One region of the Peribacillus sp. NPDC101481 genome, then DNA from elsewhere that is predicted to be linked to it. Evidence: riboswitches for the same ligand, from Rfam matches in the RefSeq annotation. Region 1 holds a riboswitch; each other region holds the start of a gene.
What was found. Region 1 has a riboswitch for lysine ahead of ACIROD_RS20770 (amino acid permease). Riboswitches for the same ligand answer to the same signal wherever they lie in the genome.

Region 1 (10,208 bases):
TACTCTACATAGATGGGGTGGTAAATCAAAAGATCATTAAGACAGTCATGCAGAGAATTGAAGATATAGAATATGATACAATCGTCGATATTTCGTTTGTAAGCCAGATGATCACGGATAATCGGAATTCGATGTTTCCGCAATTGATTGACACGGAGCGGCCTGATCATCTGGCCAGTGTATTATCGGAAGGGAAAATAGGGATCATGCTGGATGGGTCTCCTCATGCATTGGTTGGTCCAAATACCATCATTTCATTCTTCTCGAAATTTGAAGATTATTTTCAAATTTGGAATCTCGGTACTTCATTCCGTTTGATTCGGCTTTTCGCAGTGCTGTTTTCCGTTTTGTCTTCACCTCTGTATGTGGCCGTTTTAACCTATCATTATCAAGTGATTCCAACGGATTTGCTGCCAATCTTAATATCATCCAGGGGAGTGATCCCTTTTCCGCCGATCTTGGAAGCGATCGTGCTGGAAGGGACGATCGAATTGCTGAGGGAAGCGGCGGTCAGGCTGCCTGCTAAGGTAGGCTCTACCATCGGCATTGTTGGCGGTATAGTCATCGGTACAGCCGCTGTGGAAGCGGGATTTGTCAGTAATGTCTTGTTGATGCTTGTCGCTTTGGCTGCCTTGGCTTCATTTACGGTGCCGATTTATCAAATCAGCAATACGATTCGTCTTATCCGCTTCCCCTTTCTAATTGCAGCCCAGTTATACGGGCTGTTTGGAATAGCGTTATGCAGTGCCTTCATTTTAAGTCATTTATTGAAATTGACTTCGCTTGGCAGTCCATATTTAGACCCGCTTTACCCCTTAAGAATTCATGACTTTAAAGATAGTCTGATTCGCCTCCCATTTTCAAAACAGAAAAAACGCCCGCAGTTTCTGCGGACGGAAAATCCAATAAGGATAAGGAAAGAGGCGGAAACGCAAAACTCCCATAATGATATCGATGAATAAGGTATAGAAAGCGGTGAGAAGGGATGGAAGTCAAACCAAATGAAACTAAACAAATATCTCCATTTTTTGTTTTTTTTCTGATGCCGGGCATGCAGATTGGAGTAGGGATATTGGGGTTTGAACGGATCATAGCGAAAGAGGCTGGCCAAGACGCATGGATATCGGTCCTCATATCAGGGTTGATCATAAATGTTCTGCTTTGGATGTGTTTCAAGCTTTTAGGCAGGGGTCCCCAAACAATTGACTTGGTCGCCATCCACAAGGATTTGTTTGGTAAATGGGTCGGAAATGCTTTCAATATTTTATTCATCCTCTACTTTATAATGATCTCCATCATTCTTATCAGGACTTATTTAGAAGTCATTCAGGTTTGGATGTTCCCTGGTGTCAATGTCCTGATGCTAACAACCATCATTCTTATGCTCGTGTATAGTTTTGTGGAGGGGGGGTTCAGGGTCATTACCGGTTTTTGCATAATCGGGCTTATTATCGGATCGCCATTATTCCTTTTGAATTATTTCCCATTGAAGTTTGCCCACTTTGAAAATTTGGGTCCTTTTCTTGATCATTCCTTTTTGGCAATCATGAAGGCCTGTAAGAAAATGACCCTGAATTACCTTGGCTTTGAATTGCTCCTCATTTATTATCCTTTTATTAAAAATCGTGAAAAATCTCAAAAGTGGGCCCACTTAGGGGCGTTGTTTACTATGTCGATTTATTTAGTATCGATTGTTGTTTCATTAGCCTACTATCATCAAGATCAGCTGAAAGATGTAATTTGGGCAACTTTGACGTTATGGAAAATCGTAGACCTTCCATTCATTGAAAGGTTCGAATACATAGGGATTTCCGTTTGGCTGTTCATGGTGCTGCCGAATGTTTGCATAGGGGTTTGGGCAGCAAGCAGGACAGCAAAAAGAGTATTTGGATTAAGACAGAAAAAGATGTTGGTTTTCATTCTGATCATCATCTTAGTTTCCTGCATTTTTTTGGATAACCGCTATAGAATCGATAAATTTAACACGATCAGTTCGCAAATTGGTTTCTATATCGTTTATTTGTATCTTCCACTCCTATTCCTATGGCAGTCGATCGTCTATAAAGTCAGGGGGCATAAATCATGAAAATCAAACTACTCTTGATAATATTAGCAGGCTTTTTGATGACGGCGTGTGGCGTGGAAAAGCAAATATTAGAAGATATATTAATTGCTGAAGTCGTAGGTTATGATGATGCCGAAGAGAAAAGAATCCAAGGTACGGTCGTTGTCAGTGTTCCTCAGCCTGGGGAGGAAGCAGATCTGGGTAAAGAAGTATATGAAGCGAACTCCCATGATATAAAGTCGGCCCGCCAGCAAGAAAATGCAAAAACACCATACCCGATTGTCGGCGGAAGACTGTCAGTCATTCTATATGGTGAAGAATTGGCAAGTAAGGGGTTGAATGATTATGTCGATACATATAGGCGTGACCCAATGGTGGGAAGGGATTTGTATTTAGCTGTCGTTCATGGCAAAGCGGAGGATGTAGTTAAAATGGAGCCGAAGTTGATTAAAACTCCAGGAGTTCAAGTGAAAGAGCTGATCGAACAGAATATAAGGACTAATTTGCCTGATGTAGATCTTCACAGGTATTTATATGCGTATCATGGTAAAGGAATCGATCCGGTCATGCCTTTATTGGAAACAACAGGAGACCAAATACGGGTGAGAGGGATCGCCTTGTTTAAAAAGGATCGTTATATCGGTAAATATATCCCTTATGAAGACGGCTTTTTATATAAAGTCCTTAGTGAAAACTTTAAGCTGGGGAGTTATGAAATTAAATGGAAGGAAAATGACTTTACCGATATCAATAACGTGGAGTCACGTGTCCAGTATCATATTTCGAATGCCAATCAAGACCCCAAGGTCAGGATTGGAGTGAAAATGAAAGCGAGTCTGCTAGAGGTCCAAGGCTATGACTTGGGCAAAGCGGTCGACCTGAATAGAATAGAGGCCAGGGCCGAGCGGATCATTGGTAAAAAATTAAATGAGATGGTAACCATGTTTCAGGAGAACAATATAGATCCGCTTGCACTCGGTGATCACGCTAAAAGTAAAACAAGAAATTTCGATCAAAAACATTGGGAGGAGGCATATCCCGATATTCCGATCGAGGTCGATCTGGATATTGAAATGATTCAAACGGGAATAGCTGAATAAAAGTAGAATATTCTGGAGTTTCCCCCTTTATAATAGGGTATTGGTGTAAAGATTGTGCTAATGCGGCTAAAAAGGGGGAAAAGCATGGACAAAGCATGGTGGAAAGAGGCAGTTGTGTATCAAGTGTATCCAAGGAGTTTTATGGATAGTGATGGTGATGGGATAGGGGATATAAACGGGATATTGATGAAACTCGATTATTTACAAGAACTGGGTGTGAACGTGATATGGCTATCCCCAGTTTATCAATCCCCCAATGATGACAATGGGTACGATATCAGTGATTATAAATCAATCATGACTGAATTCGGGACAATGGCTGACTTTGATAGGTTGTTGAAGGCAGTTCATGAACGTGGAATGAAGATCATGATGGACCTGGTGGTCAACCATTCTTCAGACGAACATCCGTGGTTCGAGGAATCGCGATCCTCAAAAGATAATCCGAAACGTGATTATTATATTTGGAAACCTGGCAGGAATGGGAAAGAGCCAAGTAATTGGGAGTCCATTTTTAAAGGTTCGGCATGGGAATATGATGAAGGAACCGATGAATATTATTTACATTTATTCAGCAGGAAACAACCGGATTTAAACTGGGAGAACCCTAAGCTCCGTGAAGAAATCTACAGTATCATGACATGGTGGCTGGATAAGGGTGTCGATGGCTTCCGGATGGATGTCATCAACTTCCTTTCAAAAGATCAAAGCTATTCGGATGGAGCCGTTCGCCATGAGAAGCAGTTTGGTGACGGAAGCCCATTTTTCCTGAATGGCCCGCGCATACATGAGTTTTTACAGGAAATCAATCAACGGGCGCTTTCTGGGTATGACGTGATTACGGTTGGGGAGATGCCAGGCGTCACACCGGAGGACGCACAATTGTTCACAGGTAAAGATCGTGGTGAGCTACATATGGTCTTTCAATTCGAACATATGGATTTGGGGAGAGGGCCTGAAGGAAAGTGGAGTAATGATAAGTGGAAGCTTACCGATTTAAAGCGAATTCTTTCCAAGTGGCAGACTGGTTTGGAGGGGGAAGGCTGGAACAGTTTATACTGGAACAACCATGATCAGCCCCGGGTTGTCTCAAGGTTTGGTAATGATGGAAAGTATCGTATTGAAAGCGCTAAGATGCTTGCTGCTTGTCTTCATATGCTTCAGGGTACACCTTATATATATCAAGGGGAAGAGTTGGGCATGACCAATGTTGCATTTGAAAGCATCGATGAATACCGGGATATCGAAACATTGAATTCATATGACGAACTAGTCAATTCTCATGGCTGGTCAAAAGAGAGGATGATGTCAGCCATTCACGCCCGCAGCCGAGATAATGCGAGAACACCGATTCAGTGGAATGACTCCCGGAACGCAGGATTCACGCAAGGGACTCCTTGGATTAAGGTTAATCCCAATTTCCCCGAGATTAATGCAGAAAAGGCCTACAATGATCACAATTCCATTTTTCATTTTTATAAAAAGCTTATCCAATTACGCAAGGAACATGATATCGTCGTTTATGGCCGTTTTGAACTGCTGTTCCCTGATGATGAACGAATATTTGCCTACACGAGATCGTTGGAAGAAGAAAAGCTGTTGGTGCTATGCAACTTTAAAGAAGAGCAGGCCTCCTATACTTTGCCTGAAGAGCTGCATGCATATTCTGCCACAAAGCTGATCGGCAATTATGATCAGGAGGAAGAAGGAATCTCCAGCAAACCCCTGCAACCATATGAATGCCGTGTTTATCAATTGAAATGAAAAAAGGACCTGTTCTTCTTCGATTAGGAAGAAGAACAGGTCCTTTGCGTATTATTTTGATTTAAGGTCACATTCCTCTAGGGGAATGATTTTCGTTTTGTGCTTAATTTTATAGCCGAACCATAAGACGAAAAATAGAATCAAGCCAATGTAGGAAACGAACATTGAATTCCAGTCGATCCCATCGCTGCTGAAAGCTTGATAGCCTTGTCCGATAATAATGATAATACAAAGGACAAGTGCGAATATAGGCCCGAATGGGAAGCCTTTTGCCCGAAATGGTAAAGCATTCATATCAAGGCCTTGAGCTGCGTAGGCTTTGCGGAACCGATAATGGGCAATCGCAATCCCTACCCAGGTGACGAATCCCGCCATGCCTGAAGCGTTCAATAACCAGATATAAACGACGCCATCACCGAAAAACGAAGCTAAGAATGCAACGCAGCCAACTAAAGAAGTCACGATAAGGGCATTCACGGGTACTCCTCTTTTATCTAACTTGCCTAGGAATTTCGGTGCTTTACCATCACGTGCCAAGTCCCATAGCATACGGGTTGAAGCGTACATGCCAGAGTTACCGGCTGAGAGTACGGATGATAAAATGATCGCGTTCATGATGGATGCAGCAAATGCAAGGCCGGCCCTTTCAAATACAAGCGTAAATGGACTTACGGCAACATCTTCACTCAATAAACGTGAATCGGTAAACGGAATGATCATGCCAATTACAAAAATGGCTAAGATATAGAATAAGATGATACGCCAGAAAACGGATCTGATCGCTTTTGGGATATTTTTTTCTGGATCCTCACTTTCACCTGCAGTCACTCCAAGCAATTCCGTACCTTGGAATGAAAAGCCGGCAGCCATGAATACGCCTAGAATCGTGAAGAATCCTCCGTTAAAGGGACCTTCGCCCATTGTGAAATTGGAAAAACCGATTGGGTCTTTGCCACCCATGATTCCGAGAATGATCAGAACACCCGTGATCAAGAATATGACGACTGTCACGACCTTGATCATGGCAAACCAGAATTCTGTTTCCCCGAAACCTTTAACTGACATGTAATTGATAAGAAACATAATGATTAACGCAATGGCACTCCAGATAATTGAAGGGCTATCCGGGAACCAGAACTTCATAATTAAGACAACGGCTGCCAATTCGGCAGCAATGGTGATTGCCCAGTTATACCAGTAGTTCCAACCAATCGCAAAACCGAAAGACGGATCGACGAATTTGGATGCATAGACACGGAACGAACCGGCCACTGGCATGAACGCTGCCATTTCTGCAAGACTTGTCATTAAGTAATAAACCATGATGCCGATGATTGCGTATGCCACCAAGGCACCGCCGGGTCCGGCTGAATGAATGGCCCCGCCACTAGCTAAAAATAAACCTGTTCCAATCGTTCCACCTAATGAAATCATCATTAAATGACGCGCTTTCAGGCTCCTTTTCAGTTCAGTAGGGCTTGATGGTGATTGTGAATTTGACAATTGATGTTACACTCCTTTTTATTGGAAGGGAACGATAAATAAAAAAACAGCAGTCGAAAAAGATCGACGGCTGTTTATAATAAACCCGTTTATCCTTCCGAAGATAGCTCCCCACGCTTTTTTGAAAAAACGTGACAGTGGTGTTCCTTTTCGGTTACACCGCCAGCAAGAATATACATGGAATATACCCTAACTTCGGCAACTTATCCTTTCAAACGGAGTCTTTAATTTTCCAGAATCTCGTCCGTTTTACTTTTATAAGCTGCAGCCTCTAACTCATCGGTAAATGAGGAAGTATTCAATTTTCTAAAATCGTTTGCGTCAGTTTAATAGGTGACGCCGGACGATTGTACTCATGAAATTCATGCAATCGTTAATAGATTGCTAGTAATTGAGTAAACTTTACTATATCAAAATTATAAAATAACTTCTGGGATATCGCAATGATTATTTTATGTGGTTATTTTTTCCTAGTTGAATGATGGCAGTAAGGAAGAATTCAAGTGACGATATACTAAAATAAAGCATCCTGATAGCTAAACGGTTTTCCTTTTTATTAGGGCGTAGTCCAGTTTTACATGTTTGACCTCTCCAGGATTCTCAAATAGGTCCACTGCCATTTTCCCAATCCATTCCAGCGGTAAGGAAATGGTCGTGATGTCGAGCATTTCGCCAAGGCTATCATTATTGAAGCCGAGAATGGCCACATCTTCCGGTACCCTTATACCCGATTTCTTAGCGGTAAGAATGAATCCTGCCGCCGTGTCATCATTCGTGATGATGATGGCTTCAGGTTTATCCATCATCGAATTCCATTCCTGAAACAATTGTTCACCGTCTTTGATGTGATAACTGCCTTCAAACAGCCATTCTTTATTGTTTATCAGTTGATGTTTACTCATGATATCGTTAAAGGCTTTTGTGCGGTGGGAACTATTTCTGCTTTTTTTACGGCCGAGGCTGTATCCGATTTTCTTATATCCTTTAGCGATCACGTACTCAAGGGCACAGGAGAAAGCTGCATAATGATCAATGCTGATGGATGAGAATTCAGCCTGAGCTGTATCTTCACATAAAATAATCGGTCCGTATTTTTGATATTCCAAGAGGATTTTCATTTCTGAAATCCTTGAACAAACGATAATGCCATCGAGCTGCTTCATTTGCAGCATATTAAAAGCCTGGATTTCTTTCTCTCTATCATAATTTGTTTGAAAGATGACGATATGACAGCCGATTGCATTTGCCTGTTTAGTGATTCCGTTAACGATTGCCCCGTAATATGGGTGATTGTTGAAGGGGATGATGATGCCGATAAGATTGGTCTTGCCTTTTGAAAGATGAATGGCGTTGATGTTTCTCGTATAATTCAAACGATTGATCGCTTCTAAGACGCTCTTTCTTTTATCGGGGCTTACATATGGATGATCATTCAATACACGAGACACTGTTGAGACAGATACACCAGCACATTGAGCTATTTCTTTAATATTTGTCATGGTATCACCGTTTTTTCTTTTTTTTTATTGTACAGTATGAAACCCATTTCAGGGCAAGGGAACAGTGTGGGACTGCTGAAGATTTCTTCAAATAAGGTCTTGTTCTGGTATTGGTTTCATCCTTTAAGATTTGTTTAAGTCTTAGAGGAGGAGGAAATCATGATGTTCCAAACTTTAATCACCCTGGTTGTGCTTTGCGGAATCGAATTGGGATTTGCGTACTTGGCAATTTCATTGAAACAGGAAAAATGAGTGGCAATGCCAGTCAAGAATTCCGCGGTATTACGCGAGGAAACCACGTTTACTCGTGAATTTTGGCATTTTACTCGTGAAATTCACACATTTACTCGTGAATTTCATGTCGTCCAGAAATAGCTCCCCTATATTATATTCACCATTAAAACTCCACAATATAAATATAACTTCATCGTTACGTTTCATGTACGGAATGACTGGCTGTCAGGGAGCTCCCTAGTGAGATTTCTGACAGTTTTTATTGTGTGTAAAAGTCATTCGCCTTTTTGAAATGTTTAAAAAATAGTTGCACTTTTTTTGTATATTTGTGTATAGTATAAAATAAGTTGTGTAGAGGAAACTTTTTAGCATTTACGACAATGTAAAAAAATTTACACTTAATTTTGCGTTCGGCAAACATTTTTAGGGAAATGAAAAAGAGGAGGGAATATGGATGGGTTTTCTAAAATCTATTGGGGGTGTGCTTGCTGCATTGCTGATTTTAACGGGGTGCGGTAATGATACAGCCGATAGGGATAAAGGCAATGGCAAGCTAAATGTCGTTACAACAACGGGAATGATTGGGGATTTGGTTGAGAATATCGGCGGTAAACATGTCGAGGTCACCAGTTTAATGGGACCGGGAGTCGACCCCCATCTATATAAAGCGACACAGGGTGATGTGGAGACACTGGATTCGGCTGATATGATTTTTTATAATGGTGTGCATCTTGAAGGGAAAATGACGGATATATTCGAAATGATGAGCAAGGATAAACCGACGATTGCCGTAACGGAGGACTTCAAGGAGAACCAGCTTCGTAAAGTGAGTGCTACGGAGCATGATCCCCACGTATGGTTTGATGTAAAGCTTTGGATCGTAGCGGCGGACACAGTCAAGAAAGAGTTGATTGCCAATGATCCGGACCATGAAGCAAAGTTTCGTGAAAATTATGAAGAGTACGTCCTGCAATTGGAGGAACTTGATAAATATGTTCAAGATGAAATTAATAAAATTCCAGAAGATCAACGGGTGCTCGTTACAGCACATGATGCTTTTGGATACTACGGTAAGTCATATGGCCTGGACGTAAGGGGTCTCCAAGGAATCAATACATTATCGGAATATGGATCAAAAGATGTTACTGATATGCGGAATTATCTTGTGGAGAACAAAATAAAAGCGATTTTCATTGAGTCAAGCGTACCAAGGAAGGCTATCGAGGCTGTCATTCAAGGTGCAGGGAAGCAGGGCCACAAAGTGGAAATCGGCGGTGAATTATTCTCGGATGCAATGGGTGAAAAAGGGACGGAAGAAGGAACGTATATCGGGATGGTCCGTCATAATACAGACACCATCGTCCGTGCATTGAAATAAGGGGGAGAAACTATGAATCAAGCAGCTTTGAAGGTCGAGAATTTAACGATTGCATATCATAAGAAGCCGGTTGTCGAAGATGTCTCATTTGAGGTGCCGGAAGGGAATTTAATCGGTATCATAGGCCCCAATGGAGCAGGGAAGTCCACTTTGATAAAGGGAATACTGGAATTGATCCCAAAAATATCGGGGCAAATCACAATAAAGGGTTCGACTTATAAATCGATGAGGAAGAGTATTGGCTATGTACCACAGCGTGAGTCAGTGGATTGGGATTTTCCAACCAACGCACTCGATGTCGTGATGATGGGCAGATATGGTCATCTCGGATGGCTGAAGCGACCAGGGAAGTCCGAAAGGCAGAAGGGGATGGAGTGCCTGGATAAGGTGGGAATGGCTGAATACGCTAACCGCCAGATCAGCCAGCTATCAGGTGGACAGCAGCAACGGATATTCCTGGCCCGTGCATTGGCACAGGAAGCGGATATTTACTTTATGGATGAACCGTTCGTAGGGGTGGATGCGGCAACTGAGAAAGCAATCATACAATTGCTGATGGAATTGAAGGAAAAAGGCAAAACAGTCCTTGTTGTGCACCATGACCTATCCACCGTGAAGGAATATTTCGACTGGACGATGTTATTGAATAAAAAGGTGATGAAAAT
Region 2 (10,208 bases), on a different contig from region 1:
TTCTGCCTTTCTTCCATGTATACGGTATGACTACAGTTTTGGTTTTATCCGTCATGGAAGGGAACACCATGATCATCATGCCAAAATTTGATGTCGAAGCGACGCTTAAAACCATTCAAAAACAGAAACCGACCATGTTTCCAGGAGCACCCACGATGTATATTGGCCTCTTGAACCATCCGGATATCGCCAAATATGACCTTTCTTCCATCAATGCCTGTATAAGCGGTTCTGCATCATTGCCCTTAGAGGTCCAGGAGCAGTTTGAGAAAATTACCGGCGGAAAGCTTGTTGAAGGCTATGGGCTTTCAGAAACCTCACCGGTGACACATGCTAATTTCATTTGGGATCAGCCGCGTGTAAAAGGAAGCGTTGGACTGCCTTGGCCAGATACCGACTCGGTGATTCTGTCCCTGGAAAACTTTGAAGAGCTTCCTCCGAATGAAATTGGAGAGATTGCAATAAAAGGACCACAGGTGATGCAAGGATATTGGAATCGTCCGGATGAAACGGAAAAAACCTTTAAAAATGGCTGGCTGCTTACTGGCGATCTGGGTTACATGGATGAGCAGGGGTTCTTTTATGTCGTCGAGAGGAAAAAGGATACAATCATTGCAGGCGGTTTCAATATATATCCACGTGAGGTGGAAGAGGTGCTATACGAGCATGAGGCCATACAGGAAGTGGTTGTGGCAGGTATCCCTGACCCATATCGCGGGGAAACCGTCAAGGCCTATGTCGTACTGAAAAAAAATGCGAGGGTCACAGAAGAGGAATTGAATGAATTTGCCAGAAAGAACCTGGCTTCCTATAAGGTGCCGCGCAGCTATGAATTCAGGAATGAACTTCCAAAAACGACGATAGGAAAGATCCTGAGAAGGGTCCTAATCGAGGAGGAAAAGAAAAAAATATCCGAGGAAAGAAAAGAAGCTTAAACATGCACCCCCCTTTTAACGGAGCAGCGGAAGAGAGCTCCGTGTTTTGCAAAACGGCTGGACAACCTATGGATGGGGACTGTACAATGAACAGAAGTGAATGTCAGGCCCCTTAGAAGTTTTGCTTGACAGTAAAGGGTCATCATTTTATGATAGAAATATGAATGATGATTCATTCATTTTCTGAAAGGGGACATCCAGTGAAAAGCAACAGACCTAAGTATAATCAAATTATTGATGCGGCCGTTATCGTCATTGCCCAAAACGGTTACTATCAAGCCCAAGTATCCAAAATCGCCAAGCAGGCAGGGGTAGCGGATGGCACCATATATCTTTATTTTAAAAATAAAGAAGATATCCTAATATCATTATTCCATGAAAAGATGGGCTATTTTGTGGAACAGATCGAAGAAGAGCTAAAAGGAAAGACCACTGCTTCGGATAAACTGCATGTGCTCATCCAAAAACATTTTAAAAACCTTTCAGAAGACGTGAATTTAGCAATTGTCACTCAGTTGGAATTAAGACAGTCGAATAAAGAATTGCGCCTAAGAATTAATGATGTGTTAAGAGGGTATTTAAATTTAATCGATCAAATCATTATAGAAGGAAAAGAAAACGGCGAATTCCTGCCTGATTTAAATAATTTACTTGCCAGGCAGATGATTTTTGGAACGATTGACGAAACAGTGACGACCTGGGTCATGAATGAGCAAAAGTATTCGCTCCCAGACCTTGCACCAGATGTTCACCGCCTTCTGATTGGCGGCTGTGGCCTGAAAAGTTAACGATTTAAATAGAGGATGGCGAGCCATCCTCGAAAGAATCGGTTAATTCTGCTTCCAGTTTTATCGGGAAGTGATACATATTAAATTTTCGAAAAAGTTCGACTAGTATGCCTGGAGGGATTGAAATGGAATATCTTAAGCTTTCTGTCGAAAATCATGTGGCTTTTATAACTATTGATCATGCACCTGCAAATGCACTTTCTTCGGCTATCATCGGAGAGCTGTCACAGGCCTTCGACCAAATTGAGAATGATGAGGCCGTACGGGTTGTCCTTCTTCATGGTGAAGGAAGATTCTTCTCTGCAGGAGCAGACATTAAGGAGTTTACGGAAGTGAAAGACGGGAAAGCTTTCGAGAAGCTGACCAAGAACGGGCAATCTGTTTTTGAGAAAATCGAATCTTTCCCAAAACCGGTCATTGCAGCCATCCATGGAGCGGCCCTTGGCGGAGGATTGGAGCTGGCCATGGCCTGTCACATCCGTTTGGTAACCGAAAGGGCTAAACTGGGTTTGCCTGAGCTGCAGTTGGGCTTAATCCCTGGATTTGCTGGGACCCAACGTCTTCCTCGTTATGTGGGCATGGCAAAGGCAGCTGAAATGCTGTTTACAAGTGAACCGATTTCAGGTACCCAAGCTGTACAATGCGGATTGGCGAATCATGCCTTCACGGATGAAGAATTGATTCCGAAAGCTAAAGAACTAGCCAATAAAATTGCCAAGAAAAGCCCGCTTGCTTTAAAGTCGGCCATAGAGTTATTAAATTATTCCAAGCATGATGCCTACCATAAAGGTGTGGAAAGGGAAGCCGCCCTCTTTGGCCAAGCTTTCGATACTGCTGATGCACAAGAAGGAATCGGCGCTTTCATTGAAAAAAGGGAAGCTGTATTCACAGGGAAATGATGATTCGAGTATAAATAACTATTTTTATATATCATGCAGGATTTTGATGAAATCTGTAGAATACAATACTATATATCAATAAAATTCATAATCTTCAAAACTCAAATCATTCGGGAGGTATTATCGTGAACATTTATGTACTGCTGAAAAGAACATTTGATACAGAAGAAAAAATTACTCTATCCAACGGGAAAATTAATGAGGATGGAGCAGAATTCATCATTAATCCATACGATGAGTATGCAGTTGAAGAAGCAATCCAGGTGCGTGATGCACAAGGCGGCGAAGTAACGGTTATTTCCGTCGGAACCGAAGAGGCTGAAAAGCAATTACGTACGGCGCTGGCAATGGGTGCTGACAAAGCCGTATTGATAAATATAGAAGACGATATTGAAAATGGCGACCAATTCACGACTGCCAAAATTATAGGCGAATACTTAAAAGATAAAAATGCCGATTTAATCATTGCAGGGAACGTTGCAATTGATGGCGGTTCTGGTCAAGTGGGACCACGCGTGGCCGAAATTTTAGAAATTCCCTATATTACTACCATTACTAAGCTGGACATCGAAAATGGAAATGTAAGCGTTATCCGTGATGTCGAAGGGGACTCTGAAACGATCGAAGCATCCCTTCCGTTGTTGGTGACGGCTCAGCAAGGGCTAAACGAACCACGTTATCCATCATTGCCGGGAATCATGAAAGCGAAGAAAAAACCGCTTGAAGAATTGGAATTGGATGACCTGGATTTGGAAGAAGAAGATGTTGAGGCAAAAACAAAAACGATTGAAATTTACCTTCCTGCTAAAAAAGAAGCTGGAAAAGTATTAAACGGCGAAATCGGTGATCAAGTAAGCGAACTTGTTCAATTATTACGAAGCGAAGCAAAAGTGATTTAATCGAAACGGTACTTTTTCAAAATAACAACACACGACAAAAAGATAAAATAGTGCACAGGAGGTTTTTATAAATGGCTAGAAAGTTTCTTGTATTGGGCGAAGTTCGTGACGGTTCACTGAGAAATGTATCATTTGAAGCTATCGGTGCGGCTAAACTTGCTGCAGATGGCGGGGAAATAGTAGGTGTCTTGGTTGGTGACAGTGTTCAAAATTTCGGAAATGAATTGATCCAGTATGGGGCAGACCGGGTTGTTGCAGTCGAAAATGATCAATTGAAACAATATACTTCAGATGGTTATGCGCAAAGCTTGCTTGCCGTCATCGAACAGGAAAAACCAGAAGGGATATTCTTTGGACATACGGCCCTAGGAAAAGACCTTGCACCAAAATTGGCTGGAAAGCTTGAATCAGGATTGATCTCCGACGTTACAACCATTGAAGAAGAAGGCGGAAATATCGTTTTCACCCGTCCGATCTATTCCGGTAAGGCATTTGAAAAGAAAATTGTAACAGATGGCGTGATATTCGCGACAATCCGTCCGAACAATATCGAACCATTAGCGAAAGATGAGTCCCGCTCTGGTGATGTTTCTACATTAAGTGTGGATATCAAGGATTTACGTACAATCATTAAAGATGTTGTAAGAAAAGCCAGTGAAGGGGTCGACCTTTCAGAAGCGAAAGTAATCATCGCTGGTGGCCGCGGCGTGAAAAGTGAAGATGGTTTTGAACCATTAAAGGAACTGGCACAAGTTCTTGGCGGAGCGGTAGGAGCTTCCCGCGGAGCATGTGATGCGGATTATTGCGATTACTCTTTGCAAATCGGGCAAACGGGTAAAGTCGTAACACCTGACCTTTATATCGCCTGCGGAATTTCCGGTGCGATCCAGCATTTAGCTGGGATGTCCAACTCGAAGGTTATCGTTGCGATCAATAAAGACCCGGAAGCTAACATATTCAATGTGGCGGATTATGGAATTGTCGGAGACCTTTTCGAAGTCGTTCCGTTACTAACGGAAGAATTCAAAAAACTTAAAGTTAACGCGTAATAGAAATAATACAGATGAGGGGCAAGACATTTGGCATAAGCCGATACATGTCTTGCCCCTTTATTTGGCCTGCATATTTACTCTTTCTTTGGACATCCTACCACTGAAGCAAAATATTAGCATCGATTCGAGCAACAATGATATACTGTTTTTAGTTATTTGAGTAAATTTGAGGAGGAAATATATATGGCAATTATAAATGCAACTGACCAAACGTTCACAACAGATACTAGCGAAGGTGTCGTTCTTGTAGATTTTTGGGCTCCATGGTGCGGACCTTGTAAAATGATCGCTCCTGTTCTTCAAGAGCTTGATACTGAAATTGGCGATACAGCAAAAATCGTAAAAGTGGATGTGGATGAAAACCAAGAAACAGCTGGAAAATTTGGTGTGATGAGCATCCCTACATTAATCGTGCTTAAAGACGGTGAAGTGGTTGATAAGGTTGTTGGTTTCCAACCTAAAGAAGCACTTGCTGAACTTATTTCAAAACACGCGTAATAGTAGGTTAGCTAAAAAAAGCTTCAAGTCTGCGGACTTGAAGCTTTTTTCGCTATCTTGATATATAATAATTGTAAAAAAGGGAGAACAGGAGGCTGAATGCGTGAATCAACAAATAAAGAATAAACTTGCCCTTCTTCCCGATCAACCTGGTTGTTATTTAATGAAAGATCGTCAGGGAACGATCATCTATGTAGGCAAAGCGAAAGTGTTGAAAAATCGTGTCCGTTCTTATTTCACGGGATCTCATGACGGAAAAACATTCCGGCTCGTGAATGAAATTGAGGATTTTGAATATATTGTCACCTCTTCCAATATCGAGGCTCTTATTTTAGAGTTGAACTTAATCAAAAAACATGACCCAAAATATAATGTCATGCTAAAGGATGATAAGACGTATCCCTTCATAAAGCTGACTGCGGAACGCCACCCACGTCTAATCATTACGCGAAAAGTCAAAAAAGACAAAGGTAAATATTTCGGTCCTTATCCGAATGCATTTGCAGCTAACGAAACGAAAAAATTGCTCGACCGCATCTATCCCCTTAGAAAATGCAATACTTTACCTGATCGCGTTTGTCTCTACTATCACCTTGGCCAGTGCCTGGCCCCATGTGTATATGATGTAGAGGAACAGGAATATAAAAAAATGGTGGATGATATCAACAGGTTCTTGAACGGCGGGCATACTGAAATAAAAAAAGAACTGACTGAAAAAATGCTGGAGGCATCGGAAGATCTCGATTTCGAGAGGGCCAAGGAGTTCCGTGACAAAATTGCCCATATCGATATTACGATGGAGAAGCAGAAAATGATGACGACAGATTTCATCGACAGGGATGTATTTGGTTTTGCCTATGATAAAGGCTGGATGTGCGTTCAGGTATTTTTTGTCCGGCAGGGTAAATTAATAGAAAGGGATGTTTCACTTTTTCCGGTCTACGATGAACCCGAACAGGAACTTCTTACATTCCTCGGTCAGTTTTACGAGATTACGAACCACTTTAAACCAAAGGAAATCTTGCTGCCTGAATCAGTGGATGCCGAAATGGCCGAAGGGCTGCTTGGTGTCAAAACGATTCACCCGAAACGGGGAGCGAAAAAAGACATGCTTAAATTGGCGAATAAAAATGCCTCCATCGCGCTTCAGGAAAAATTCTCTTTGATTGAAAGGGATGAAGAAAGAACGATCAATGCGGTGGAAAACCTCGGGAAGCAACTGGGTATCTACACCCCGCATCGAATTGAAGCTTTCGATAACTCCAACATCCAGGGAAGTGACCCAGTTTCCGCTTTAGTCGTGTTCATTGATGGAAAGCCGGAAAAAAGGGAGTACCGCAAATATAAGATCAAGACGGTCCAAGGGCCTGATGATTATGAATCGATGCGTGAAGTGGTCAGAAGAAGGTATTCACGGGTATTGAAAGAAGGGCTGCCGCTTCCGGACTTGATCATCATTGATGGCGGAAAGGGACATGTTGAAGCCGTACGGGATATTCTGGAAAATGAATTGGGCCTTGATATTCCACTTTCAGGCCTCATTAAGGATGAAAAGCATAGGACCTCGCAATTGATGATCGGAAATCCGCTTGAAATCGTACCTCTTGATTCACGGAGCCAGGAATTTTACCTATTGCAAAGAATTCAGGATGAAGTGCATCGGTTCGCGATTACATTCCATCGTCAGCTACGCGGGAAAAATGCAGTTCACTCCCAGCTTGATGATATTCCAGGAGTCGGGGAAAAGCGAAGGAAGCAATTATTAAGGCATTTTGGATCATTGAAGAAAATCAAAGAGGCAACCGCCGAGGAAATCATGGAAGCTGGCATGCCAAAAGGGGTAGCAGAGGGAATCGTTAGAAAATTACAAGAATAATCTTGCTACCGATAAATCTCTATGCTATGATTAAAAAGAATTTTTAACTAGACAACTTAAAAGTGCTGATAGAGGTGCGGAATTCAAGAGTAAAAACCTGGAGAAGTATGAGCTTCCATGAAAGGTTTTGAAAGGGGATGACGCCGAAGGAAGACAAGACTCATACCTTGTTTTCCTGGTCCGACATTTAATAAATGGCGGATTGTCAGGGTTTATACCCTGGAGAGCTATCTCACTGTGTTTACAGTATTTAGATATGTGATCACAGCAATGAGATATTTCTCATTGCTTTTTTTATTGCCTAAAAAGGTAGAGAGGGTGCATGAGGATGGCATTAATCGTTCAAAAATTTGGCGGAACATCCGTCGGAAGCGTAGAAAAAATCAAAAATGTTGCCAATCGGGTAATCGAGGAAGCGCAGAATGGAAATGAGGTAGTCGTCGTTGTTTCAGCCATGGGGAAAACCACGGATCAATTGGTTTCCATGGCCCGGGATATTTCCGGAACCCCGAGCAAGAGGGAAATGGATATGCTATTGACTACGGGGGAACAGGTAACGATTTCCCTGTTAACGATGGCATTGATTGAAGAAGGACATGAAGCCATTTCGTATACTGGCTGGCAGGCTGGCATGCAAACGGAATCCGTTCATGGGAATGCCCGGATTTTAAACATCGATGCCACGAGGATCCAAGCTCAGCTTCAGGAGAAGAAAATAGTGGTCGTGGCTGGTTTCCAGGGGAACGATGCAAATGGGGAAATCACTACCTTAGGGCGAGGCGGTTCCGATACGACAGCGGTTGCCATCGCTGCAGCGCTGAATGCGGATAGATGCGATATTTATACGGATGTAACGGGTGTTTTCACAACGGACCCTCGCTACATAAAAGGCGCACGAAAACTCCAATCGATTTCTTATGATGAAATGCTGGAACTTGCCAACTTGGGGGCGGGCGTCCTTCATCCAAGGGCTGTCGAATATGCAAAAAATTATCAAATACCGCTTGAAGTCCGTTCAAGCATGGAGAGAGAATCAGGAACGATCATTGAGGAGGAAGCAACTATGGAAGAAAACTTAATTGTACGCGGGATTGCTTTTGAAGACAGTATTACGAGGGTCACAATATATGGTTTGCCCCAATCACTTGGTGCATTATCCACAATCTTCACAACACTTGCGAAAAACCGGATTAATGTGGACATCATCATTCAAAGCATGACTGCCGAGGATACGACCAATCTATCTTTTTCCACAAAAAGTGAAGATACGGAAGCGGCCTTGATCGTGCTGGAAAATAATAAAGAACAATTGGGATTCGACCGAGTCGAAACGGAGAGCGGATTGGCAAAAGTGTCCATCGTCGGTTCTGGTATGGTATCCAATCCGGGAGTGGCTGCCGAGATGTTTGAAGTGATGGCCAATACAGGCATCCAGGTGAAAATGGTCAGCACATCGGAAATTAAAGTTTCGACTGTCGTCAATGAAAAGGAAATGGTGAAGGCGGTCGAATCTCTTCATGAAGCATTTAAACTAGGTCAGCATGCAAATGTGCTAGCTTAAGTGTCAGGAGTCCAATAAAAAACAGACTTCCGGTAAAAAGGGTAAGTCTGTTTTAAGGGCTCATTAGATTGGATCTCTGGGATCCCATTGGATGGTGAATATCACTTTTTTTGCGCGGCGTTTAATTTCTTCCGTTGATTCGCTGAGGAATTTTTTTTGCAGTGTAAACTGCTCGGCAAGGAAACCGGCTTCAAGTTGGAAGTGACAATCAGGGTGTAAATCCAGGCGGCGGCTGATTATTTCACCCGTCAGGGATAATTCCATCTCGTGTTTTGTATACTTCAAGATTTCTAGATTGCCCCATCCAGCGCTTTGGAAAAATTCAATCACTTCCTGATCGCCATTCAATGGGAATTTTCTTGCTAATTGTTTACCTGCCCAATAGAGGATTTGATTAGAGTCTTTTCCGAGAATATCGTTCAATAGAACTTCTCTGATTAATTCGTATCCGAAAGCTGGAACCAGGAATTCTTCAGTTTGAATTTCTTCAGTTTGAATCTCTTCTTCTATCGCAGCAGCAATATTTTTTTTCATAATTTATCGCCTCTTTCTGTAAATCTATTATAAACGTATTTCTTTTGCAAATTATACTGTTTTTTATTTATTTAAATATCAATTGGAAAAAAATGAGAAATTATATCGAGATATTAATAGTTAAATTAGAAATTTATTTAAAATATCATCTTGACATACAAAAAATAGCTAATTTAATCCAATAAAATCTATTCTGAAAAAGAGATTTCTTGTATCCGTTTTCTTGACGCATATAGAAGTCAGGAGTAAAATGGACATGTCACATAATTGTAAAGGAAGTATAGAGGAGTTTTTTTGACTCTATACTGTATTTTCACGCGGAGATAAAAGGTAGCCACCAGTTTATCTTTGCATGATTTTTCACAAATTAAGGGGGGGCACTTAGTGGCAAAAAATCGTGAGTTTGGGAATCGCAGGCTTCATTCACTTCTAGGAGTAATTCCAATTGGTCTATTCCTAATTTTTCATTTATCGGTAAACTTTATGGCAACAAAAGGAGAAGAGACTTTTAATGGGGCAGTTCATTTAATTGAGTATACGCCCGTGAAGATTCTGGTAGAATGGGTCGTCATCTATCTACCGCTCATTTTCCATGCTGTGTACGGAATTTATATTGCCTTTACAGCAAAAAACAATTTAGGCAGATTTAGTTTCTTCCGTAACTGGATGTTCATGCTACAACGTCTAACTGGAATCATAACGTTGATTTTCCTTGTTTGGCATATATGGGCAACTAGAATTCAAGCAGCTATGGGTGCTGAAGTTAACTTTGACATGATGGCTGAAATTTTCTCTAGTCCATTTATGATTGTGTTCTATATTGTTGGTATTATCTCGGCAATCTTCCACTTTGCTAATGGATTATGGTCATTTGCAGTCAGCTGGGGTCTTACAGTTTCACCAAGATCGCAAAGAATCATGACTTACTTTACATTGATCGTTTTCGTTCTTCTTTCTTATATCGGAATCAGCGCAATTTTCGCTTTCGTATAAGAAGATAGAGTTCATTTATAAGAATTAGGAAAAACATAGCTTGGCTAATGGAAATAAGGGAGTGACAGAATTGGGTAAAGGTAAAATAGTTATCGTTGGTGGAGGTCTAGCTGGATTAATGGCTACGATCAAAGCAGCAGAGCTGGGACAACAGGTTGATTTATTTTCTTTAG
Region 3 (10,208 bases), on a different contig from region 1:
GTAACTACATCTCCTGTATAAGTTTCCAAATTTTTGTCTGGATCAGTAAAGGAAAGTTCTGTTTCAGTATAGGGAATATGATCGACAAACACTTCTACTTCGTTACCTTTTGCATCTTTGCCCATTCTTTTATAAGTAAACATATCCTTATTCAGTTCAGTTATTTCAACAACGGCTTGGTAACCCATTGATTCTGAAATTAACACTCTAATCTTCCCATTCGTGATAAAGAAAGTTCCTTTATCACCTCGACTTTTTTTAGTATTTTTATCAAAAAATTCATATCTCGATGCTTCATCATCATATTTAGCTAGACCAATGAAGCTTGCATTCTCCTTTGTTAAGTCATTATTATTTTTATCATAAACTTTTGTTCCTTGCCAATTCGTGCTAGTAAGAATTTTAGTCATTTCCTCTCCTGCGGTTAACTTTTTTTCTTGTTTACTCTGTTTTGCAGTTTGTTCCTGCTTCTGAGCGCTTTTATTTTCTTGTGCGTTTGTGTTACATCCTGTTATTGCCAACGTTATCCCAAGTAGTATAGCTGATGAAATTATTGCTTTTTTATTCATTTTTTCGTCTCCTCATCATATTGTGGTTTTTTTGTAGTGCAATTGATATTACAAATTGAAAGTATAGCGATCTGGTTATTTTGCTCCTGCCTTAAGTAAAATTTGTTCGATTTCCTTAAACCCTTTCTCGCGGGCATGTTGTAAAGGTGTCATACTGTTATTATCGGGGATGTTGACATCTGCCCCATGATCTATTAGCAATTGAACTGTTTGCTGCTGTTTTCCATCTCCATCATTCAAAATGATTGCTTCTAGCAAAGCGGTCCAACCGAGATCATTCACATGATTCACATCAATATCAGTTTTAGTAAGAAGTTCTTTAATAACCTCAACATAACCATGTTCCGAAGCAGGGATTAAAGCCGTTCCACCATAACGGTTGGTTATAGAGGGGTCTGCACCCGCTTCAATCGCAAGTTTAAGTATATCTACATAACCTTCAGCACCGGCATACAAGAAGGGGCTATTTTTCATGTCATCCTGAATGTTGACGTCTGCACCCGCTTCAATAAGGATTTTTGCCGTCTCTACATCATTGTTATAAGTCGCAATCATAGTGGCGGTTCGCCCTTTCGAGTCCTGTGCATTTATTTCTGCACCTTGCTCAATCAAGCTTCTTATTCTTTCCGTTTCTTTACGTTCTACGGCTTGAATCAATTGTACATTCATTCCCTTTCCTGTCTCCTTTTCTTGTTTATTTAGCTCTACTTCATTATCCAAGACACAGCCTTGAAGGATGAAAAGGCTTCCGATGACAATCGTTAGCCATCTCCACATGAAACACACCATCCTTTCCCTGTTTGTACTTCACAGCCGCAAATGGATTTCCCGTCATTCTTATGTAGCAAATTGACATGTTCTTTAGGTTTCATGATGTTTTTTTCTCCCTTTTATTTTTAGTTGCTTACTTATTCCGTCTTCATTATGTTAATGCTTAACCTTAAACTCCCTCTAAACAATTTCTTAAAAAATGATTAACTTATTAATAAAATTTCTTAATGTTTATAAAAAAAACCGCCACTTCGTGACGGGTCCTTAACATGCTATTTAAACATTAAAGCGATACCCTGCTCCCCAAACGGTTTCCAAAAATTTAGGATGTGCAGGATTTCTTTCAATTTTTTCACGTAGTTTCCTGATATGGACGGTTACAGTCGAAACATCCGCAGCCGATTCCAATCCCCAAATATTTTCATAAAGCTGCTCTTTGCTTAATACTTGATTCGGATGCATGACAAAAAACACCAAAGTATCGAATTCCTTTGTTGTAAACGGCACCACTTCTCCGTTTATGTGAACTCTGCGCGCTGACTTATCTATTGAAATCCCATGAACATAGATTGAATTAGATTTGGGGTGACTTCCTGATAAACGTTCATACCGCGCTATATGCGCTTTCACTCTTGCAACTAGTTCACTTGGACTAAATGGTTTTGTAATATAATCATCTGCCCCTAGACCAAGCCCCCTAATTTTATCGATATCTTCCTTTTTGGCGGATACAAGCAAAATCGGGATATTCTTGACAGCACGTATTTGTTTACATATCTCAAAACCATTCAACCCTGGAAGCATGATATCCAAAATGATTAAATGATAATTTCCTTGAAGGGCCTGTTGGAGACCTGCATCACCAGTATGTTGAATATCAACACTAAAATCATTAATTTCCAAATAGTCCCTTTGCAATTCAGCAATACTGACTTCGTCTTCAATAAGTAATATCTTTTTCACATTTCCTCACCTTTCTTTATGGAAAAAAAGACACTTGTACCTTTTCCTATCTCGCTAGTAGCCCAAATATCTCCACCATGCTCGCCGATAATTTTTTTTGCAATCGCAAGTCCTAAACCACTTCCACCTGTCCGGGAATTTCTAGATTCCTCAGCACGATAAAAGCGGTTAAATATATAAGGCAAAGCAGAAGATTCTATTCCATAGCCATTATCCGTTACTTGTACAACAACATCATATAGTCCTTCATGCAGAGAAATGGAAATGTGTTTTTCATCTTTATTCATATACTTTACACAATTGCTGATCAGGTTGGCCAATACGCGTTTCAGTTTCTCTCTATCCGCTGTCACGTATATCGGTTTATTCACCTGATGAAGTTCAATCTGGATCCCTAGTTGAAGTAAATCCAGTTGAAGTTCTTCTACGTAGTCTTTTAAATACTTATCTAACCTGACCGTTTCAAAAGTGAATGGTTCTTTTTTCAAATCCAACTTGGAAAATAAAAATAATTCATCTATCAATGAATCCATATCTCTTGCTTTTAGGTATACAGTCGATAAATACTTGTCCATTTTCTGTGGGGTGTTTGCTACTCCGTCTTTAATCCCCTCAACATACCCCATAATCGAAGTGATCGGTGTTTTCAAGTCATGGGAAATATTAGAGAGAAGCTCTTTGCGATTTTCCTCATACTGAAGCTGAATGTTTACGGACTCTTTTAACTTTTTTCTCATTTCCTCAAAAGCTCTATTCAATTGCCCGATTTCATCATTCGAAGTCGCCTTGATTTCAAAGTTTAAATCTCCTGATTTTATCCGCTCTGCGCCTTCTTTAAGAATTGAGATCGGTTTGATGATGCTACGTGAAACTAAATAATTTAATAGTCCAATAATCATTACAAACAGTAATAACAATAGAGCGAATAAAATGGGAAAGAGCTCTCGAGTCAGCTCGGCATATGAACTTGCCTTTCTCAATACAAAAATACTTCCTTCACTTTTATCAGAAAAATAAAAATCAAACTTCACATAGGTGAAAAAAAAGTCTTTCATTTTGATTGTGTCCCGCGTATTGATATTCGTTTCTTCGAACTTGGGAAGTGATTGTATCAAGCCTGGCTTATCTAGTGTTTGGGACGCATAATCAATGTTTTTACCTTTTCTAACGACAATCTTAATATCTCCATGTTCAATCTTCTTCAGTTGTTCTTCATTTAGAAGCTGCTCAGGATTATTTTTTGCCAAAAGCTTTAAATCGAGAAACACACTCTCCTCTACTGCAGTCAAAGGTTTTTGGAGATAAGATTTTTTGTATAAATGTTCTATCGCTTTTACATCACCTGTTATCGCAAAAATAAGTAAAAATCCAGCTGTTAAAAACAAAGTGATGGAAATAAGGATTACGCCAACGTAGGACAACAGAAATCTCATTTTAATTGACAAATATTTTCACCCCGCTTCGATCTTTCGTTTACTCATTTATAGAAAAGTTGTTTATCTGCTGTTCTTGCATAAAAAGATGTTTCCTACGATAACTTTTTTAGTACTTAAAAAAACATATCACACAAATCTTAAAATTTTCTAAAATACATGAAAAAAATCCTATTCTATTGTCGGTTTACAGTTTTTTTATTTGAAAAACGTTCCAGCTTGATTTCAGAAATCCGCTCTCTTTCCGCCGACTGTTTATCAAGCTTCCAGCGGGGTTCCGGCTAGCTTGTTTTTTGTTAAAATATTTTTTATTTGTCCAGAGTTTGTGAGACATAGAGAAAAAGCGAACTTCCCCTTAAGGAAAGTCCGCATTTTACAAATATCAAGAAAAGTTCATCTGTTCTTCTCTTTACTTTGGTGAAACGATCATTTGGTCATCCAATCTAATATCGTCAATCGACCAAAACCAATTATTTTTAGCATTATGCATTCTCCATTGTAATTTCATAGAGGCAGCATCTTCAGGAACATTAATCGATTTAACTTCATACTTATTCAAAACATGTCCATTTTTATTATCCGAAGCAGCTTTATTGTCATAAACGAGAACTTGTTGTTTTTCCCCATTATCAAAGACAGCAGTCACTTCAGCTGTTTGCGTTCCTTCTTGTTTATAGTGAGATGCAAATCCTAAGTATAGCTCTTTGGCATCATCAACTTTTACAGTAGGTGAAGTTAATGTACTATCAAAAAAGCCTTTTGCTGCTGGTGAACCGTTATCATCCCATTCATCAGGATCCGCTACTGCTATAACACCTTGACCAAGTTCAAATTTGTTACGCTCTTGGTCTTCTGCTTTTGTCCAAAAGTCCTTTGTTGTGAAGCTCCACCCTTGCCACTCTTCTGTACCAGCTGGCATATTCGAGCTATTCGTAACCGACCAGCCATTAGGAGCTGTATGGCTCCAACCGAGAATGGAACTTGGAATGTTTTCATTCACTGCTGGCTTTAATGCAGACTCTAATTGGTCAAAACTTTCTCCAAGCATCATGTTGACGAATACATTTATTTTCTTGGAGCCAATTATTTGGCCTTCCTCGTAAGCAGTAATCTTGAATTGTGATGAACCCGATATCTCCTTGCTAGGTGTAGCTTTTATTGTCAATATTTTTTCTTCTGTTCCTGATAGCACATACTCAAGTTCATTGTGCTCTACACTCCAACCTTCAGGTGCATCAACTTTAATTTTCCCGTTCATACTTTTACTTCCATAATTTTTCACCTTCACTTGGAGTGCAGTCGATTCACCTTCTGTTACTAAAGAAGGAGAAGCTTGTGCCGAGACCATTTCCAGGGCTTTTGTCTGACCATCAGCCAGTAACACCTTTTTACTGCTATTGTTAAATGAATCTAGTGCTTGTACCTTAATTTCATAATCAGTACCTGGCTTAAGTCCAGCAACAGGGAACTCTAAATTCTTTGGCACAGGATCATAATAGAATTCAGAAAATGCGGTGATATCTGCGTCCATCTCCCCTGTTTCCTTGTTTTTGGCTGTAATGTGATATGAATGTACGAGTGCGTTATCTTTTGCCTGTGGAAATGTTACATTTAAACTTCTTAGTGTAGATTTTTCTTCTACAATCGAAGCCTTATCTTTAACTGCAAAAACCGGTGGTAACTGATCTCGATCGTCTGTATATTTAAATTTATTTTTTTTAGAAGGATTTTTTATTACCCATGGTTTTCCTGTCCAATCGTCTTTATGAAAGTCACGTTTTTTAATGACAACTTCATTATTATAAACTTCTACAATCATTCCTTGACTAATATCCCGATATCCTTCTGGATGGAACCCTTGAAGTTTGCCTGGCTCCAATTCCAAATAACTTACAGAAGACGTGCCAACTGACGTAAAGTCTTTTTGATGAATCGTTCTCGGGTCTTCGAGTGGATAATGAGAATGGCCTGAAAATGTAATTACCTGTGGATGTTTCTTTAAAGTATCATATAAAAGTTCTTTATTTTCCTGAGTTCCCCACAAGTCACTTCCATACACAGTGTCTTTAATGTGTTGATGAAGAAAAACAAAGATTGGTTGGTCCGGATTCTCTTTTTCTGCTGCAGCTAACTTTTCACCTAGCCAGTTAATTTGATTAACGGAATATAAACCATGCGTATTACCATTTTCCGGACTTAACGTAATAAAATCATATCCATTTACTTTTTTATGATAGTAAAGAGAATCCATTCCTGTTTTCTCGAGAAAACGATTTTGTGCCTTTTCAACGGAAAGTCCATTCCAATAATCATGGTTCCCCATTGTAAACATGGATTGGACACCACCTTGTTTCTTCTCATTATAAATGGAGAAGAACTTATCATATTCAGAAGCGTATCCATAGTCCGTTAAATCCCCAACGACAACAAAAGCATCCTGTCTAGGCGCAGCTTTATTTAATTGATCCATGGCTGTTCTGAACTTGTTCATATCAGCTGTTGTTCCATCATCAATATGCACATCACTGATTACTGGAAAAACGAGCTCAGGTTTACGTTTATTATCTGAATTTGAAGATTCCGAGAATGCTTGTACACTTGATAAAGAAGTTGTTAATCCTACCGTTACAACTGTCAGCATTGCTGCAAATTTATTTTTCCCTTTCAAAATCAATACCTCCTATTTATCGTTTAGCTAATTATGTATTTTTTAAACAGATCAACAACTATCCTCCTTGTTTATAAATTTTTAAGGTGTTTACCAATTAAAATAGTAACTTTACATTATTAATAAAATATAAGACCAATGTAATTTATATATTAATAAATCAAAAAAGGACTAAGGCCAGTATTCGTTCCATTCACTTTTGTCTCGTTTTTGGTATTGATTTTCCATTTCTTAATGGGAATGGAATCCTATCCCTCAACTACGTAGTTACCCGTAAAATGGTAAATGGTTCCACAGTACATAGAAATACCAATTTTGATATGGTAAAGTCTAGAAGAAGGAAAGGAGAGAGGTTATTATAAAAAATTATTAAATATTGTGATGGTAATAACTCTTGTCTTTGGACTGTTTTTTGCGATTGCACCGACACCGATGAATAAAGCATTAGCATTGTCCTATGATAATACAAACCCTTATTCGACAGGTTGTGCTTCTAAAAGCCCAATCACCTATGAAACAGAATATATCTATAAAACTATTAATGTTAAGATTACATAATCTAAAAAAGATGAATCCAGCCCTATACCGTATCCATTTTCATTGATTATTCATGTATTCTAAAAAAAATTTTCTAAATTGCCTTGCAATAGAAAGGATTCCTTGTTATATTACAGTCAATTAAATATTTTCTTGCTTCATACTTTTGAAGTGAGGATAGAGGAGCAAAAACCATTAGTACACATTTTGAGGAGAATGAGATCCTATGACTATTGTGGAAAGGGGAATTTGCCGAAGCCGAAAGAATCTCATGTTCTTGAAGCTGGTTCTGCTATTGAATAAATACAGGACTGTCATATAGGAAACTATATGGAGGGCTATCTTATGCGCGGAAACATTTTTTTGATAAATATTGTTTCTACTGCAGCAGCGAATCCTCGTTGTTGCTTTTTTGCGTTTACTCCTGAATGGCCCACCACCTCTGAATATTTTTAAAAATCATACAAAAGGGTGTGAAGTTATGAATTTTGGCCAAGTTTTAACCGCAATGGTTACCCCGTTCAATCATAATGATGAGGTTGATTTTAATGCTACGAGAACTTTAGTAAACTATTTAATTGCTAATGGCTCTGATGGATTAGTAATAGCTGGTACAACTGGAGAGTCCCCTACATTAACAACAGAAGAGAAACTGGATTTATTCAAAATTGTTGTTGAAGTTGTTGATGGAAGAGTTCCTGTCATAGCTGGAACTGGCTCAAATAACACGAAAGCTTCCATCAACTTAACAAGGCAAGCTGAGGCAGCGGGAGTCGACGGAATAATGCTCGTTACCCCATACTATAACAAGCCGTCTCAAGAAGGATTATTTCAGCACTTTAAGGCTATTGCCCAATCAACATCTTTACCGGTAATGCTCTATAATATTCCAGGACGAAGTGTTGTAAACATGTCAGTAGAGACGATTGTTAACCTCTCAAGAATCAACAATATTGTGGCAGTAAAAGAGGCAAGTGGTGACTTAGATGCCATGGCACAAATCATAAGCAAAACAACTGGTGATTTTACATTGTACAGCGGCGATGATGGGTTAACATTACCGGTTTTAGCCATCGGTGGAACAGGAATTGTTTCGGTTTCTTCACACATAATTGGTAATGAAATGCAAGAAATGATAAATAGCTTTAAAAATGGTGATGTCCATGGTGCTGCCGCTACACATCGTAACCTTCTTCCAATCATGAAAGCATTATTTGCTGCACCAAGCCCCGCACCAGTAAAATCAGCATTAAATATGCGGGGGTTAAATGTTGGAGGTGTCCGGTTACCATTGGTCCCTTTAAACGATGAAGAAAAAAGAGCACTACAAATGGCTCTACAACCTAGAAACGAAGAAGCTGTTTTGTTAAATAAATAAATAAATAAAGATAATGATTCATTCAGCATACTTTAATACCGTTTTTCTAATTAAAGACCATAATAAACGGGATAAAATTTTAAAAAGCAGTGCAGCTCATAAAGAGTGCACTGCTTTTTAATCGATCCACGGCTCAGTGCTTAAACTGGTTGAGCAATCCATTTTCAAGAAAAAATATATGGCATACAGTTGGAATTATAAATTTCAAATTTCTAACGCAATGATTTTATCGGGATCGATCATAAGCTTGTATTTCTAGTGATGTTGAGATGTAATTATTGAAAGACATAGTGTACCTGCCCAATTCTCTTGAAGTGATAAGAATAATCTTAAATGACTCGTTCCTTGCGATCCAATCTATAAAGGACTTCATTTTTTTATTTCTTCTTCTACCTTTTCTCTCTCTCTTGTTCTATAAAACACGTTCGATAAAGTGTACTTTTACGAACGGGACTTTTCTTCCCATATAGGTAAAACAGTTGAATATTTAATTTCTCTAAGAGCTAGGCTAGTTTGAATTTTTGTTATGCCTAGTTTATTTAACTTTCTAATAAATATTTCTAATTCCTTCCGATCTTTATTAGCCACTTTTAGAAGATAATCATACTCACCAGTTAAACAATGACACTCTAATACTTCTGACATAGAAGCTAATGCCTTTTCCAAAACTTCCAGTTCTTCAGCTTGATGTATATTTGTACTAATAAAAATGAAACATAATAAATCAAAACCTAGCTTCTCCTGGTTTAAAATTGCTACTTGTCCATTAATAAACCCTTCATTTTCCAAACGTTTTATCCTTGAATGTATAGCTGGGGGAGATAACTTGACACGCTTTGCGAGCTCAGTATTACTTAACTGTGCATCCTTTTGCAGTAAATCTAAAATTTGAATATCAACATTATCTAGAACCTTGCTTACGATAGATTCCACTTATAGTCACTCCTTTTACAAATGTTCCAAAAATAGTATCACTTCAATAGCAAAACAAAATTTAATTCTGTTTATCGGCAATATTCATTAATATTATTCTAAGTTTCTTCTATTATACAAAATAATATATTAAGTAACGATCTAAAATGTTAAAATTATTAATAAATAATTGTAAAAATTGAAATGTCATTGTGCACAATGGCTTCGATCCTTTTACTTAAACAGTGAAAGATGTAAAGGAGCAAAATGAAATGCAATATTATTATTTTTCGTTATTACTTGTAACAAGTTTGTTATGGGGTGGAAACTTTGTCGTTGGAAAGTCGCTTGTCGAACATGCTTCTCCGATGACATTGACGAGTTTAAGGTGGATCATTGCTGTTAGTTGTCTTTTGCCGATTGTATGGTGGAAAGAAAAAAAGATATTTCCTCCTCGAAGTGCAATCCTTCCTTTATTTTTGATGGGAATTACAGGTGTGGTTCTATTTAACCTATTGCAATTTGTAGCATTAGAGAAAACATCCGCGACTAATGTTGGATTAATATCAACATTAAACATGATTTCAATTGCTATTTTTTCATTTTTCTTTTTAAAAGAAAGAATTAATATTCTACAAATGTTTTCTATGTTTTTTTCGCTTATTGGCGTAATACTTGTACTTTCAAAAGGAAATATTGATCTTTTCCTTTCATTACGATTTAATACAGGTGATTTATATATGATGGCTGCTGTATGCGTTTGGGGAATATATTCCGTTTGTAGCAAATGGGCAATGGTAACGACAACACCCATGATGTCTACGTTATATTCTGGTATATTTGGACTTATAGTTCTTCTACCGTTTAATTTTTCCAATTTTACAGTGTCTAATATAAATACTTCCTTCATACAATCTATTTTATATACAGGCGTTATCTCAACTGTAGCATGTATGGTACTTTGGAATATTGGTGTA

Region 2: linked by a shared signal. The riboswitch ahead of ACIROD_RS06335 (aspartate kinase) and the one ahead of ACIROD_RS20770 (amino acid permease) in region 1 are both predicted to bind lysine.
Region 3: linked by a shared signal. The riboswitch ahead of dapA (4-hydroxy-tetrahydrodipicolinate synthase) and the one ahead of ACIROD_RS20770 (amino acid permease) in region 1 are both predicted to bind lysine.

What each region holds. Positions count from the first base shown of each region.
Region 1 is NZ_JBIWNJ010000003.1:421,157-431,364, forward strand. It holds gene ACIROD_RS20750 (spore germination protein) at 1-962, shown strand, start outside; gene ACIROD_RS20755 (GerAB/ArcD/ProY family transporter) at 986-2,086, shown strand; gene ACIROD_RS20760 (Ger(x)C family spore germination protein) at 2,083-3,165, shown strand; gene ACIROD_RS20765 (glycoside hydrolase family 13 protein) at 3,250-4,929, shown strand; gene ACIROD_RS20770 (amino acid permease) at 4,981-6,432, opposite strand; lysine riboswitch at 6,529-6,714, opposite strand; gene ACIROD_RS20775 (LacI family DNA-binding transcriptional regulator) at 6,969-7,931, opposite strand; gene ACIROD_RS20780 (metal ABC transporter solute-binding protein, Zn/Mn family) at 8,620-9,543, shown strand; gene ACIROD_RS20785 (metal ABC transporter ATP-binding protein) at 9,556-10,208, shown strand, end outside.
Region 2 is NZ_JBIWNJ010000001.1:1,313,740-1,323,947, reverse strand. It holds gene ACIROD_RS06370 (long-chain-fatty-acid--CoA ligase) at 1-935, shown strand, start outside; gene ACIROD_RS06365 (fatty acid metabolism transcriptional regulator FadR) at 1,136-1,723, shown strand; gene ACIROD_RS06360 (enoyl-CoA hydratase) at 1,849-2,622, shown strand; gene ACIROD_RS06355 (electron transfer flavoprotein subunit beta/FixA family protein) at 2,748-3,521, shown strand; gene ACIROD_RS06350 (electron transfer flavoprotein subunit alpha/FixB family protein) at 3,593-4,570, shown strand; gene trxA (thioredoxin) at 4,757-5,071, shown strand; gene uvrC (excinuclease ABC subunit UvrC) at 5,175-6,947, shown strand; lysine riboswitch at 7,009-7,185, shown strand; gene ACIROD_RS06335 (aspartate kinase) at 7,276-8,508, shown strand; gene ACIROD_RS06330 (YslB family protein) at 8,572-9,042, opposite strand; gene ACIROD_RS06325 (succinate dehydrogenase cytochrome b558 subunit) at 9,427-10,035, shown strand; gene sdhA (succinate dehydrogenase flavoprotein subunit) at 10,106-10,208, shown strand, end outside.
Region 3 is NZ_JBIWNJ010000001.1:272,670-282,877, forward strand. It holds gene ACIROD_RS01225 (DUF4822 domain-containing protein) at 1-569, opposite strand, end outside; gene ACIROD_RS01230 (ankyrin repeat domain-containing protein) at 645-1,346, opposite strand; gene ACIROD_RS01235 (response regulator transcription factor) at 1,617-2,303, opposite strand; gene ACIROD_RS01240 (sensor histidine kinase) at 2,300-3,748, opposite strand; gene ACIROD_RS01245 (metallophosphoesterase) at 4,146-6,404, opposite strand; lysine riboswitch at 7,112-7,290, shown strand; gene dapA (4-hydroxy-tetrahydrodipicolinate synthase) at 7,423-8,319, shown strand; gene ACIROD_RS01255 (Lrp/AsnC family transcriptional regulator) at 8,761-9,252, opposite strand; gene ACIROD_RS01260 (DMT family transporter) at 9,504-10,208, shown strand, end outside.